Regions from separate parts of the Enterobacter adelaidei genome, predicted to be linked through region 2. Evidence: predicted binding sites of a transcription regulator. Region 2 holds the regulator's gene; each other region holds the start of a gene.
What was found. Region 2 encodes CRP, which controls carbon source genes, mostly activating them, when cyclic AMP is high. Its sites were predicted from a motif close to ATGTGANNNNNNTCACAT; they were not measured.

Region 1 (3,160 bases), 2.2 Mb from region 2:
TAAATCAATGTTGGCGGGTATAGGGATTGGCGTCGCGGCTGCGTTAGGTGTGGCTGCCGTTGCCAGTCTCAACGTTTTAGATCGCGGCCCGCAGTATGCACAGGTGGTTTCTGCTACACCGATTAAAGAAACCGTGAAAACCCCTCGTCAGGAGTGCCGCAACGTCTCCGTGACGCACCGTCGTCCGGTACAGGATGAAAACCGCATTGCCGGTTCTGTTCTGGGTGCGGTAGCGGGGGGCGTGATTGGTCACCAGTTTGGTGGTGGTCGGGGTAAAGATGTGGCGACCGTGGTCGGCGCGCTGGGCGGCGGCTATGCCGGTAACCAGGTGCAGGGTGCGATGCAGGATAATGATACCTACACTACGACTCAGCAACGCTGCAAAACCGTCTATGACAAGTCGGAAAAAATGCTGGGTTATGACGTGACGTACAAAATTGGCGATCAGCAGGGCAAAATCCGCATGGATAAAGATCCTGGCACACAAATTCCACTGGATGGAAATGGTCAGCTGGTTCTGAATAACAAAGTGTAAAAAAGATGTTCTCTGAATTTAGCTCCTCATGCGCTCAGGCTGAGGAGCTTTTTTTTTGCTTCAGATTTTGAGTAGTTCAGGCCACAGTCGTAGGGTGGTGTCGGTAATACTCTGCAGTTTTTCCAGCGTTGCGCCTTCACGTGCGCTTATCGACATCCCCTGCAAAATACAGCTCAGGTATTGCGCCAGTATCTGAGGATTGCAATGCGCGGGAATTTCACCACGCTGCTGACGCTGTGCCAGAAACGCACTTAGCGTCTCCTCCTGCATGGCATGACGCGACTTCACCGTTTTAGCGATCTCTTTAGAGGACGCCGCAAGGGTGGCAGAGGTGTTAATCATAAAGCAGCCCGCAGGCGTATCTTTACTGGTGAAGCAAGTGGCGACGCTAGTGAAAAAGTCCCGTAGCGCCTGTTCAACGCTTTTCTCTTCACAAAAAAGTTGGGCTTCGTGCTTCGCTGCAAAGCGCGAAATGTATCTGTCCAGCACTGCCCTGAACAGCCCCTCTTTATTGGTAAATTCGGCATACAGCGTCGGCGCTTTGGCTCCGGTAGCTTCTACCAGATCGGAAAGCGAAGTAGCTTCATACCCATGTTGCCAGAAGAGAGTCATGGCCTTATCAAGCGCTGCATCCCTGTCAAACACTTTTGGTCGGCCACGGCTTTTCTTCGCACAACTCGTGACATCGGTTGTCATTTGCCGTTGGTCCTCTGTTGGTTTGGTGAATGACCATTATAAAAATAAACGCAACCCACCACCAGTGCAGAATGCTTAAAAATAAATTAATCATATGCGTATGAAAAATAACGACTTTAAAAATAAGTTAATGCTCGTTATAAAATTATGTTGACGCGTGACCTGGATCACATTTATCATTTACCTATCGATCGTTAACTAAATGATTAACGACCTCCAAATTCATCTGCTAAAGGTAAACATCATGAAAAACGTAAAAACCCTCATCGCTGCCGCAGTCTTGAGTTCACTTTCATTCGCAAGCTTTGCAGCTGTACAGGTGCAATCCACCCCTGTAGATCAGCATAAAGTTGGCACTATCTCTGCGTCTGCCGGTACTAACCTGGGCTCCCTGGAAGATCAGCTGGCGCAAAAAGCACAAGAGATGGGTGCAAAATCTTACCGCATCACCTCTGTTACCGGTCCTAACACGCTGCACGGCACTGCTGTTATCTACAAATAAGCCCGGCTGAACCCTCATTTATGCCACTGCAATAAAAAACGCCCTGCATGAGCAGGGCGTTTTTCTTATCTGTGCGTTTACATCGCCTGTGAAGCGACGTTGTGATGTCGGGTGACATCGGTTGGCATTCCCGACCGGGTCTCCATTGCGCGCTCCATGACTACGCCATCGGTGCTGGTATTCGTTTTAAAACTTACCATTGCGGCATTCAGGTTAATGGGCAATGTCTGCGGGTCATCGCCGATGTTTTTCGATAATGGCTGGTGAATTTCTACCAGTCGCACGCCACCCGGCTCTTCCGAGACTTTAATCGGCGTATTGATAATATTCACCTTGGTTCCCGGTGTGATGACGTTGAAAAGCGTCTTGATATCGTCATCACGCAGACGAATACAGCCGGAGCTGACGCGCATGCCGATGCCAAAGTCTGCATTCGTTCCATGCAACAGATAGACACCACCGTAAGCCGCCAGGCGAATCGCGTGGTGACCCATTGGGTTGTCTGGCCCCGCAGGAACAACGACCGGAAGGTCGATGCCCTGTGCTTTATAACGGGCACGGATGTTAGCCGTTGGTGTCCAGGTTGGGTTAGCGCGCTTATCTGATACGGTGGTAACCATCGTTGGCGTCAGGGTGTCGCCGCCCAACTGACCAATACCGATAGGGTACACGGTGACTTCATTCTTACCCGGTGGGTAATAATAGAGACGTAATTCTGCCAGATTTATGACGATCCCCTCGCGCGGGGCGTCCGGCAGGATTGTTTGTAACGGAATGGTCAGTACGCTGCCCGCACGCGGTACATAAGGGTCTACACCGGGGTTCGCCTGCAGCAGGGCCAGGAAACCGACGTTATATTTTTTGGCAATCGCTTCCAGCGAGCCACCATTGTTTTCAACCACATGAAAGCGGTTTTCCCCCACGACCTTGCTGCCCGGTGGTGGAAGTGGCCAGGTGTTTGCACGGGCAGGAAGCGCAACCGCGACGGTGGCTGCCAGCGCAAACAATGTTATCCAGCGAGTAAAACGCGAAGAGGTCATCATTACCATAATCCATATAAATATTAAGGTTATTGTTTTATAAGGCGTTAATGATAATTATGGCGAATGGGTGTGTCGGGAAGATCGGGTGAAGTGCAAAGTGTTTGTAAATTCTCCCCCCGCTAGAGGGGGAGAATGGGTTAAGCGATCGCGTTCTCTTCCAGTTGACGCATAAAGTGACGCACCCAATCCATGCGGGTTTTGCGTTCCGTTAGCTCCTGGGTAAATTTCAGGCGCGTTGGACCATCAAGACGGAAATGTTGCGGCTGCTTTTGCAGCAGACCGATCAGCCACATCGGGTTGACGTGGTTCTTCTCGGCAAATTCAATCACGCCACCTTTTTCATTCCCTTCGAGCTTCCGAATACCGAGCTTCTGTGCCTGCTGA
Region 2 (3,160 bases):
TGGCCTGCTGGTCGGCCTCCAGCGCGTCATGGGCGTTCTGGCGCAACAGTCCGCTTTGCCATTGCGGCCACAGCCAGACCATGCCGCCAAAGGCAATCAGACAGCCAATCAGGGTATCGATCAGTCTGGCGACAATAAATTGTTCGCCATTGAGCGTGAGCAGTTGCAGGGTGTATACCGCCGTTACCGTAAAGCCCACCATCGCCCAGCCATAGTTTTTGCGGATAATCAGGTAGCTCACTAGCGTAATTATCAGCATTCCCGCCAGGGTATAACCTTCCGGCACGTGAAAGTGCAGCGTGACGCCCGCAATAATCAGCCCGGCCATCGTTCCGCCCGCCCGGTGCAGTATACGCACGCGCGTGGCGCCATAGCCGTTCTGGGTGACAAACAGCACGGTCATTAAGATCCAGTAGGGTTTAGGTAGATGCAGCGCCATGCCCATCAGGCTGGCGGTACTGAGCATGACGCTAATCCGTGCGGCGTTGCGCAGAGCGGACGATTTAAGAGACAGATAGCTTCTGAGCGCCGGCAATAACGGCAGACGTTTTTGTTTATCCGCCATGAGATCGCGGGGATAAAGCGGGCGTTGGGTGCGCAACACGCGGGCGATACGGCTGAAATGCCAGGCGGCAAACTGGCCCACCGGGTTGTCCTCATGCTGGCGGGCGATTTTCTCCAGCGCGCCGAGTTGTTTGTCCATGTTAAAACGCGTGGGATAGCGGTGATATAAAATGTCATCAGCCAGCACCCGCAGACGCGCAGAGACGGTTTGCGCATTCCAGCGGATCACCGCTTCGGCATGGCTGCGCTCGACCAGATTTTGCACCTCCTGAGGATGATGCAGGCTCACGGAGATATGTTCTTGCAGATCCAGCCCCACCTGGAAGATACGCAGCAGCCGTTTGTATTCGTGATTCTTGTTGGCGGCGAGCATGTGTAGTTGCTGATAACACTGGCTTATCAGATCCACCACCTTTTGCTGGCGCGTCAGCAGCGGCGGTAACGATTTTTCCGGATCGGTATGCTGGGTGAGCAGGGTGTATTTGGCCTCGCAGTAATCCGCAAGTTGCACATAGAGCAGGCTCAATGATTCACGCAGGGGCTGTTCCCGCCACAGCCAGAACCAGTTAAACAGCCCATACCACAGCGTACCCAGGGCGTAGATCAGTAGCGGCTCCCACACCGGCATGTTACCCGCGAGGCTCAGCGTGAAGATGGCCGCTATCAGTGAGGCGGGAAGCAGGCGCGCATGAAGGGAACTGATTTCGGCGGTGACGCCGAGCGTCATCGCCAGCACGGTCAGGATTAACGGCAGCGGAATATCGCGGGCGAGTAAGAGCTGCACGGCGAGGCTACAGCCAGCAAACAGCGAGCCGCCAATAATCAGACGTTTAAAAAAGCGCTTATGCGGTGTGTCCAGGCCAGCAATGTTGCAGCAGGCGGGCACGAGAGAAAACAGCAGACCTTGCTGAAGATGTCCGAGGATCAGGCCGATGGCTACAGGAAGACACAACACCAGCGTTTGTCGCAGTGCATAGTTAACTTCCGGGTGATAAATCAGCCTACGCCACATGGGGAAGAGAGACAAAAACGGCGTGACACCTTGCGATGGCACGCCGTTTGAGTGGAATTAACGCGTTCCGTAGACCACGATGGTTTTACCGTGGGCGGAGATCAGGTTCTGATCTTCCAGCATTTTCAGAATACGGCCCACTGTTTCACGGGAGCAGCCGACGATCTGGCCGATCTCCTGACGGGTAATTTTAATCTGCATGCCGTCAGGGTGGGTCATCGCATCAGGTTGTTTTGCCAGGTTAAGCAGAGTCTGCGCGATACGACCGGTAACGTCCAGGAAGGCGAGGTTACCCACTTTCTCAGATGTAACCTGCAGACGGCGAGCCATCTGGGAAGAAAGACGCATCAGGATATCAGGGTTAACCTGAATCAACTGACGGAATTTCTTGTAAGAAATTTCAGCCACTTCACATGCTGTCTTTGCACGAACCCAGGCACTACGTTCCTGGCCTTCTTCAAACAGGCCCAGTTCACCGATGAAATCGCCCTGGTTCAGATAAGAAAGGATCATCTCTTTCCCTTCTTCATCTTTGATCAGCACTGCCACCGAGCCTTTTACGATGTAATACAACGTTTCCGCTTTTTCACCCTGGTGAATCAGCGTGCTCTTCGATGGGTACTTATGAATGTGGCAATGAGACAAGAACCATTCGAGAGTCGGGTCTGTTTGCGGTTTGCCAAGCACCATGCGCTGTTATCCTCTGTTATAAGCTGTCACCAGAGTCATCAGATGCATCCGGACTCTGGGGTTGCAATCGAATTCTTACCCATACCCTGGGAAGTCGGCTATCGTAACGTTTCGCAGCCAGTAAAGTTTGATGTCCTCTGCATACATGTGTAACGTCAATGTATTACTGTAGCATCCTGAGTGTTTTAGCATAGCTTTCGCCGCGTGTCTCCTGGTGTCTCGCTTCAGCATGATGCAGGTCGCCTTCCATTGCGAGAAATGTAACGCACGCGTAATCTGTCACCAAAAATGCAACGTTGGAGTTAATGAATATGCAAGCGCGCGTGAAATGGGTTGAAGGTTTAACGTTCCTGGGCGAGTCCGCTTCAGGGCACCAGGTTTTGATGGATGGTAACTCCGGCGATAAAGCACCAAGCCCGATGGAGATGGTATTGATGGCTGCCGGTGGATGCAGCGCGATTGATGTGGTCTCGATTCTGCAAAAAGGCCGTCATGATGTAACGGATTGCGAAGTTAAACTCACGTCGGAACGCCGTGAAGAGGCACCACGCCTGTTCACCCATATTAACCTGCACTTTGTAGTCACCGGTAAAGAACTGAAAGACGCGGCCGTTTCACGCGCGGTGGACCTGTCTGCGGAGAAATACTGCTCTGTGGCGTTAATGCTGGAGAAAGCAGTAAAAATCACACATTCGTATGAAGTGATCGAGGCGTGATTGATGGGGCATCGTGCGTGTTGATGCCCTCACCCTAACCCTCTCCCACCGGGAGAGGGAATATGATCACGCGATCTGCTTCCCTTCCATCAACCGCTGTACCAGCGGCGTCATGATGAGCTCCATCGCCAGCCCCATTTTTCCGCCCGGCACCACTAATGTATTCATGTGCGAAATA
Region 3 (3,160 bases), 1.8 Mb from region 2:
CTTACCCGGCCTACAAACTGACTCGTAGGCCCGGTAAGCGTAGCGCCACCGGGCTTTTTTTAGTTCTCGATACCTTTACTGCGCAGGTAATCTTCGTAATTACCGGTGAAGTCCACCACGCGCTCTGGCGTAATTTCGATCACGCGGGTCGCCAGCGAGCTGACGAATTCACGGTCGTGAGAGACGAAGATCAGGGTGCCCTGGTACATCTCCAGCGCCATGTTCAGCGATTCAATCGATTCCATATCCAGGTGGTTAGTCGGTTCGTCCATCACCAGGATATTTGGCTTTTCCATCATCAGCTTGCCAAACAGCATACGCCCTTTCTCACCACCGGAGAGCACTTTGGCTGGTTTTTTGATGTCGTCCTGGCTGAACAGCAGACGCCCCAGAATACTGCGTACAGCCTGCTCGTCGTCGCCTTCCTGCTTCCACTGGCTCATCCAGTCAAAGACGGTCAGGTCGTTTTCGAACTCGTATTCGTGATCCTGCGCGTAATAACCAATCTGCGCATTTTCAGACCACTTCACGGTGCCATTGTCCGGCTGCAGTTCGCCGACCAGGGTTTTGAGCATGGTGGATTTACCCACGCCGTTGGCACCGAGGATGGCAATTTTCTCACCCACTTCCAGCAGTAAATTGAAGTTTTTGAACAGCGGACCTTCATCGAAACCTTTGGTAAGGGCTTCCACTTCCAGCGCGTTACGGAACAGTTTCTTATCCTGCTCGAAACGAATGAACGGGTTCTGACGGCTGGACGCTTTGACTTCTTCCAGCTTGATTTTATCGATCTGGCGCGCACGCGAGGTCGCCTGACGGGATTTAGAGGCGTTAGCGCTAAAGCGGCTGACGAAGGACTGCAGGTCAGCAATTTGCGCTTTCTTCTTGGCGTTATCGGCCAGCAGACGTTCACGCGCCTGGGTTGCAGCCGTCATGTATTCATCGTAGTTGCCCGGATAAACGCGCAGCTCGCCGTAATCCAGATCCGCCATGTGCGTACACACCATATTCAGGAAGTGACGGTCGTGCGAAATGATGATCATGGTGCTGTCGCGATCGTTCAGCGTCTGCTCAAGCCAGCGGATGGTATCGATGTCCAGGTTGTTCGTCGGTTCATCGAGCAACAGGATGTCCGGGTTGGAGAACAGGGCCTGCGCCAGCAGCACACGCAGTTTCCAGCCTGGCGCGACTTCGCTCATCGGGCCGTAGTGTTGTTCTACCGGAATGCCAACGCCCAGCAGCAGTTCACCTGCACGCGCTTCCGCAGAATAACCGTCCATCTCACCGTGTTGCGTTTCCAGTTCGGCCACTTTATAGCCGTCTTCTTCGCTCATCTCGGCCAGCGCGTAAATACGATCGCGCTCTTGTTTTACTTCCCACAGCTCCGCGTGTCCCATGATCACCGTGTCGAGCACGGTGAATTCTTCGAAGGCGAACTGATCCTGACGCAGCTTACCGATACGCTCGTTGGGATCGAGCGATACGTTGCCGAGCGTCGGCTCCAGGTCACCGCCGAGGATCTTCATAAAGGTGGATTTACCGCTACCGTTGGCACCAATCAGGCCGTAACGGTTGCCGCCGCCAAATTTGACGGAAATGTTTTCGAACAGCGGCTTACTGCCAAACTGCATAGTGACGTTGCTGGTAACTAACACGGGGAGATTCCTGCGAAAAGTGTGATAAACACGGCATTATGCCACAATTCCGAATTGAGATCCCGCGTTGCAACCATCCACTAAACTTTAACAAAATCGAAAAAAATGTGATTTCGTACACATCTGAATTCCCAGTGAGCGGGAATGCACATATAATGCGCTCCCATCACAGATTCAGACTTATCAACTCATCGCCAGAATGGCTTAGATACCTCGCACAACATGAACATGAAATTAACAGCGCTTTTTGCGGCGGCGTTAGCCGTAGTAGGTTTTTGTAAGACCGCGTCTGCGGTGACGTATCCCCTGCCAACAGACGGTAGCCGTCTGGTAGGCCAGAACCAGGTGGTGACGGTACCAGAAGGTAACTCTCAGCCACTGGAGTATTTCGCTGCACAGTACCAGCTGGGCCTGTCTAACATGCTGGAAGCGAACCCGGGCGTTGACCCGTATCTGCCGAAAGCGGGTACCGTGCTGAATATTCCACAGCAGCTGATCCTGCCGGATACCGTTCACGAAGGTATCGTCATTAACAGCGCGGAAATGCGTCTGTATTACTACCCGAAAGGCACCAACACCGTTATTGTGCTGCCAATCGGTATCGGCCAGTTGGGCAAAGACACGCCAATGAACTGGACGACCAAAGTTGAGCGTAAGAAAGCAGGCCCAACCTGGACGCCGACGGCCAAAATGCACGCGGAATACATCGCTGCGGGCGAACCGCTGCCAGCCGTTGTACCGGCAGGCCCGGATAACCCGATGGGTCTATACGCGCTGTACATTGGCCGTCTGTATGCGATCCACGGTACCAACGCTAACTTCGGTATTGGCCTGCGCGTTAGCCACGGTTGTGTGCGCCTGCGTAACGAAGACATCAAATTCTTGTTCGAAAACGTACCTGTCGGCACGCGAGTGCAGTTCATCAACGAACCGGTGAAAGCCACGTCTGAGCCTGATGGCAGCCGTTACATTGAAGTGCACAACCCGCTGTCCACCAGCGAAGATCAGATCAACAATAACGAAATCGTCCCTGTTACGCTGAACAGCGCAGTGCAGTCAGTGACCTCTCAACCGGACGTAGAGACAACGATTGTTGACCAGGCCGTGCAGAACCGCTCCGGTATGCCGGTGCGTTTGAACTAATCAACCTGCTCCACATAAGTCTCTTAAAAAGACCCCGAATTATCGGGGTCTTTTTGCTTTCCAAAACCTAACACTCTCATCATGTCTTAATAGCAATTTTGCCATAAGTCCCATTCTTGCCATTTTCTGCTAACCCGGCGGGGTTACATCCGCCCCTCTAAATGTTATGATGCGCGTACTTGTAAAATCAGTTTAATCTGTATTTATCAGGTTTTTTTTATTTCCTGGAGCCCGCTCAGTTTGATGATCAGTATTAACTTAACAACGACAAAATCGCGTCTTTATCTCTGTTCGCAAACAGTGTGGTCACTGGCGAACCAGAGTAAAAAGGTCGATCAAATTGTTGTGTGGGTCTCCAGTAC
Region 4 (3,160 bases), 410 kb from region 2:
ACGCGCGAAGCGCTGGGCTGGAAACACCCGGCATTCGAAATCCCATCTGACATTTATGCTCAGTGGGATGCCAAAGAAGCAGGTCAGGCGAAAGAAGCCGCATGGAACGAGAAGTTCGCTGCGTATGCTAAAGCCTTCCCACAGGAAGCTGCTGAGTTCACCCGTCGCATGAAAGGCGATATGCCGTCTGACTTCGATGCGAAAGCGAACGAGTTCATCGCTAAGCTGCAGGCGAACCCATCTAAAATTGCCAGCCGTAAAGCGTCTCAAAATGCGATTGAAGCATTTGGCCCACTGTTGCCTGAATTCCTGGGCGGTTCTGCTGACCTGGCGCCTTCTAACCTGACCCTGTGGTCCGGTTCTAAAGCGATCAATGAAGATACTGCCGGTAACTACATCCATTATGGTGTACGTGAATTCGGTATGACGGCAATTGCTAACGGTATCTCCCTGCACGGTGGTTTCCTGCCGTATACCTCCACCTTCCTGATGTTCGTAGAGTACGCACGTAACGCCGTACGTATGGCTGCGCTGATGAAACAGCGTCAGGTGATGGTCTACACCCACGACTCCATCGGTCTGGGCGAAGATGGTCCAACTCACCAGCCGGTAGAGCAGGTGGCTTCTCTGCGTGTGACTCCGAACATGAGCACATGGCGTCCATGTGACCAGGTTGAATCCGCAGTGGCGTGGAAATACGGTGTTGAGCGTCAGGATGGCCCAACCGCACTGATCCTCTCCCGCCAGAACCTGGCACAGCAGGATCGTACCCCAGAGCAGCTGGCGAACATTGCTCGCGGTGGTTATGTGCTGAAAGATTGTGCAGGTCAGCCTGAACTGATCTTCATCGCTACCGGTTCTGAAGTTGAGCTGGCTGTTGCGGCATGGGACAAACTGTCTGCCGAAGGCGTTAAAGCGCGTGTGGTCTCCATGCCGTCTACCGATGCGTTCGACAAGCAGGATGCTGCATACCGCGAGTCCGTACTGCCTAAAGCGGTTACTGCTCGTGTGGCGGTGGAAGCGGGTATTGCTGACTACTGGTTCAAATATGTGGGCCTGAATGGCGCAATCGTCGGTATGACCACCTTCGGTGAGTCCGCACCGGCAGAGCTGCTGTTCGAAGAGTTCGGTTTCACCGTTGAGAACGTTGTAGCGAAAGCGAAAGAACTGCTGTAATCGCCGTTTTGCCCGGTGGCGCTACGCTAACCGGGCCTACAAATGGCTCGAAAGTAGGCCGGGTTAGCGTTAGCGCGCCACCCGGCTTTTTTGTTGTCATTATTCCACCTAAAATGTGACGCAAGTCATATAGCTCGCTTATTCATCTGGACAGACATTCCTTTTATTCCCCGATTCGCTTATTCTTGCTGAAGCGTTTCAGTCGATTAAATGTTCGACAATTGACCAATCAATCGCAGTTTGTGACAGCAAGGATTCCCCTTCGGGCGTAGCTGGATTACTCTTTCAGCCACCTCAAACCCAGGGATAGCTTTGCAGGAGATCTATGACCGTACGCGTAGCGATTAATGGCTTCGGTCGCATCGGACGTAATGTGGTTCGTGCTTTGTATGAATCCGGACGTCGGGCGGAAATGACCGTGGTGGCAATCAATGAACTGGCGGATGCTACGGGCATGGCGCATTTGTTGAAATATGACACCAGCCACGGACGCTTTGCCTGGGATGTGCGCCAGGAAAGAGATCAGCTTTTTGTAGGTGATGACGCTATTCGTGTGCTGCATGAGAACAGCATTACCGGGCTACCCTGGCGTGAATTGGGTGTGGATGTGGTGCTTGACTGTACCGGCGTGTATGGCAACCGCGAACATGGCGAAGCCCATCTGGCAGCAGGTGCGAAAAAAGTCCTGTTCTCTCATCCCGGCAGCAACGATCTCGACGCGACCGTCGTGTTTGGCGTCAACCAGCATGAGCTGCAAGCTGAACATCGCATTGTCTCCAACGCCTCCTGTACCACTAACTGCATTATTCCGGTCATTAAACTGTTAGACGATGCATATGGCATTGAATCCGGTACTGTGACCACGATTCACTCCGCCATGCATGACCAGCAGGTGATCGACGCCTACCATCCGGACTTACGACGCACTCGCGCGGCGAGCCAGTCAATCATTCCGGTGGACACAAAACTGGCAGCAGGGATCACACGTATTTTCCCGCAGTTTAATGACCGTTTTGAAGCGATTGCCGTGCGCGTTCCGACGATTAACGTCACTGCAATTGACCTTAGTGTGACGGTGAAAAAACCGGTAAAAGCCTGTGAAGTCAACATGTTGCTGCAAAAAGCGGCACAGGGTGCATTTCATGGTATAGTTGACTATACGGAATTGCCGTTGGTCTCAGTAGATTTTAACCACGACCCGCACAGCGCCATCGTTGATGGCACTCAAACGCGCGTCAGTGGCGCACACCTTATCAAGACGCTGGTCTGGTGTGATAACGAATGGGGCTTTGCTAACCGAATGCTCGACACTACGTTAGCAATGGCCGCTCAAGGTTTCAGGTAAGACGCATCGTGCGTCTGCAAAACTTTAAGAATCAACGAGAGGATTCACCATGTCTGTAATTAAGATGACCGATCTGGATCTGGCTGGTAAACGCGTTTTCATCCGTGCTGATCTGAACGTACCGGTTAAAGAGGGTAAAGTGACCAGCGACGCGCGTATCCGTGCATCTTTGCCAACCATCGAACTGGCTCTGAAGCAGGGCGCTAAAGTGATGGTAACCTCCCACCTGGGTCGTCCAACCGAAGGCGAGTACAACGAAGAGTTCTCTCTGCTGCCAGTTGTTAATTACCTGAAAGACAAACTGTCCAACCCGGTTCGCCTGGTGAAAGATTACCTGGACGGCGTTGAAGTTGCTGCCGGTGAGCTGGTTGTTCTGGAAAACGTTCGCTTCAACAAAGGCGAGAAGAAAGACGACGAAGCACTGTCCAAAAAATACGCTGCGCTGTGCGACGTATTCGTAATGGATGCCTTCGGTACTGCTCACCGTGCGCAGGCTTCTACCCACGGTATCGGTAAATTCGCAGACGTAGCCTGTGCAGGTCCTCTGCTGGCTGACGAACTGGAAGCGCTGGGTAAAGCACTGAAAGAACCTGCTCGTCCAATGGTTGCTATTGTTGGTGGTTCTAAAGTTTCTACCAA

Region 1: the regulator CRP is predicted to act here: its motif matches at 1,387-1,404, upstream of bhsA (multiple stress resistance protein BhsA).
Region 3: the regulator CRP is predicted to act here: its motif matches at 1,761-1,778, upstream of ldtB (L,D-transpeptidase).
Region 4: the regulator CRP is predicted to act here: its motif matches at 1,290-1,307, upstream of epd (erythrose-4-phosphate dehydrogenase).

What each region holds. Positions count from the first base shown of each region.
Region 1 is NZ_CP154353.1:1,778,316-1,781,475, forward strand. Features, by position in the region: gene AAHF05_RS08705 (glycine zipper 2TM domain-containing protein) at 1-535, shown strand, start outside; gene AAHF05_RS08710 (TetR/AcrR family transcriptional regulator) at 596-1,231, opposite strand; gene bhsA (multiple stress resistance protein BhsA) at 1,476-1,733, shown strand; gene AAHF05_RS08720 (L,D-transpeptidase family protein) at 1,811-2,776, opposite strand; gene mfd (transcription-repair coupling factor) at 2,914-3,160, opposite strand, start outside.
Region 2 is NZ_CP154353.1:4,249,487-4,252,646, reverse strand. Features, by position in the region: gene AAHF05_RS20760 (YccS/YhfK family putative transporter) at 1-1,576, opposite strand, end outside; gene crp (cAMP-activated global transcriptional regulator CRP) at 1,634-2,266, opposite strand; gene AAHF05_RS20750 (OsmC family protein) at 2,578-2,982, shown strand; gene AAHF05_RS20745 (phosphoribulokinase) at 3,049-3,160, opposite strand, start outside.
Region 3 is NZ_CP154353.1:1,378,287-1,381,446, reverse strand. Features, by position in the region: gene AAHF05_RS06690 (ABC-F family ATPase) at 60-1,655, opposite strand; gene ldtB (L,D-transpeptidase) at 1,878-2,798, shown strand; gene AAHF05_RS06680 (glycosyltransferase) at 3,042-3,160, shown strand, end outside.
Region 4 is NZ_CP154353.1:3,835,270-3,838,429, reverse strand. Features, by position in the region: gene tkt (transketolase) at 1-1,176, shown strand, start outside; gene epd (erythrose-4-phosphate dehydrogenase) at 1,502-2,521, shown strand; gene pgk (phosphoglycerate kinase) at 2,571-3,160, shown strand, end outside.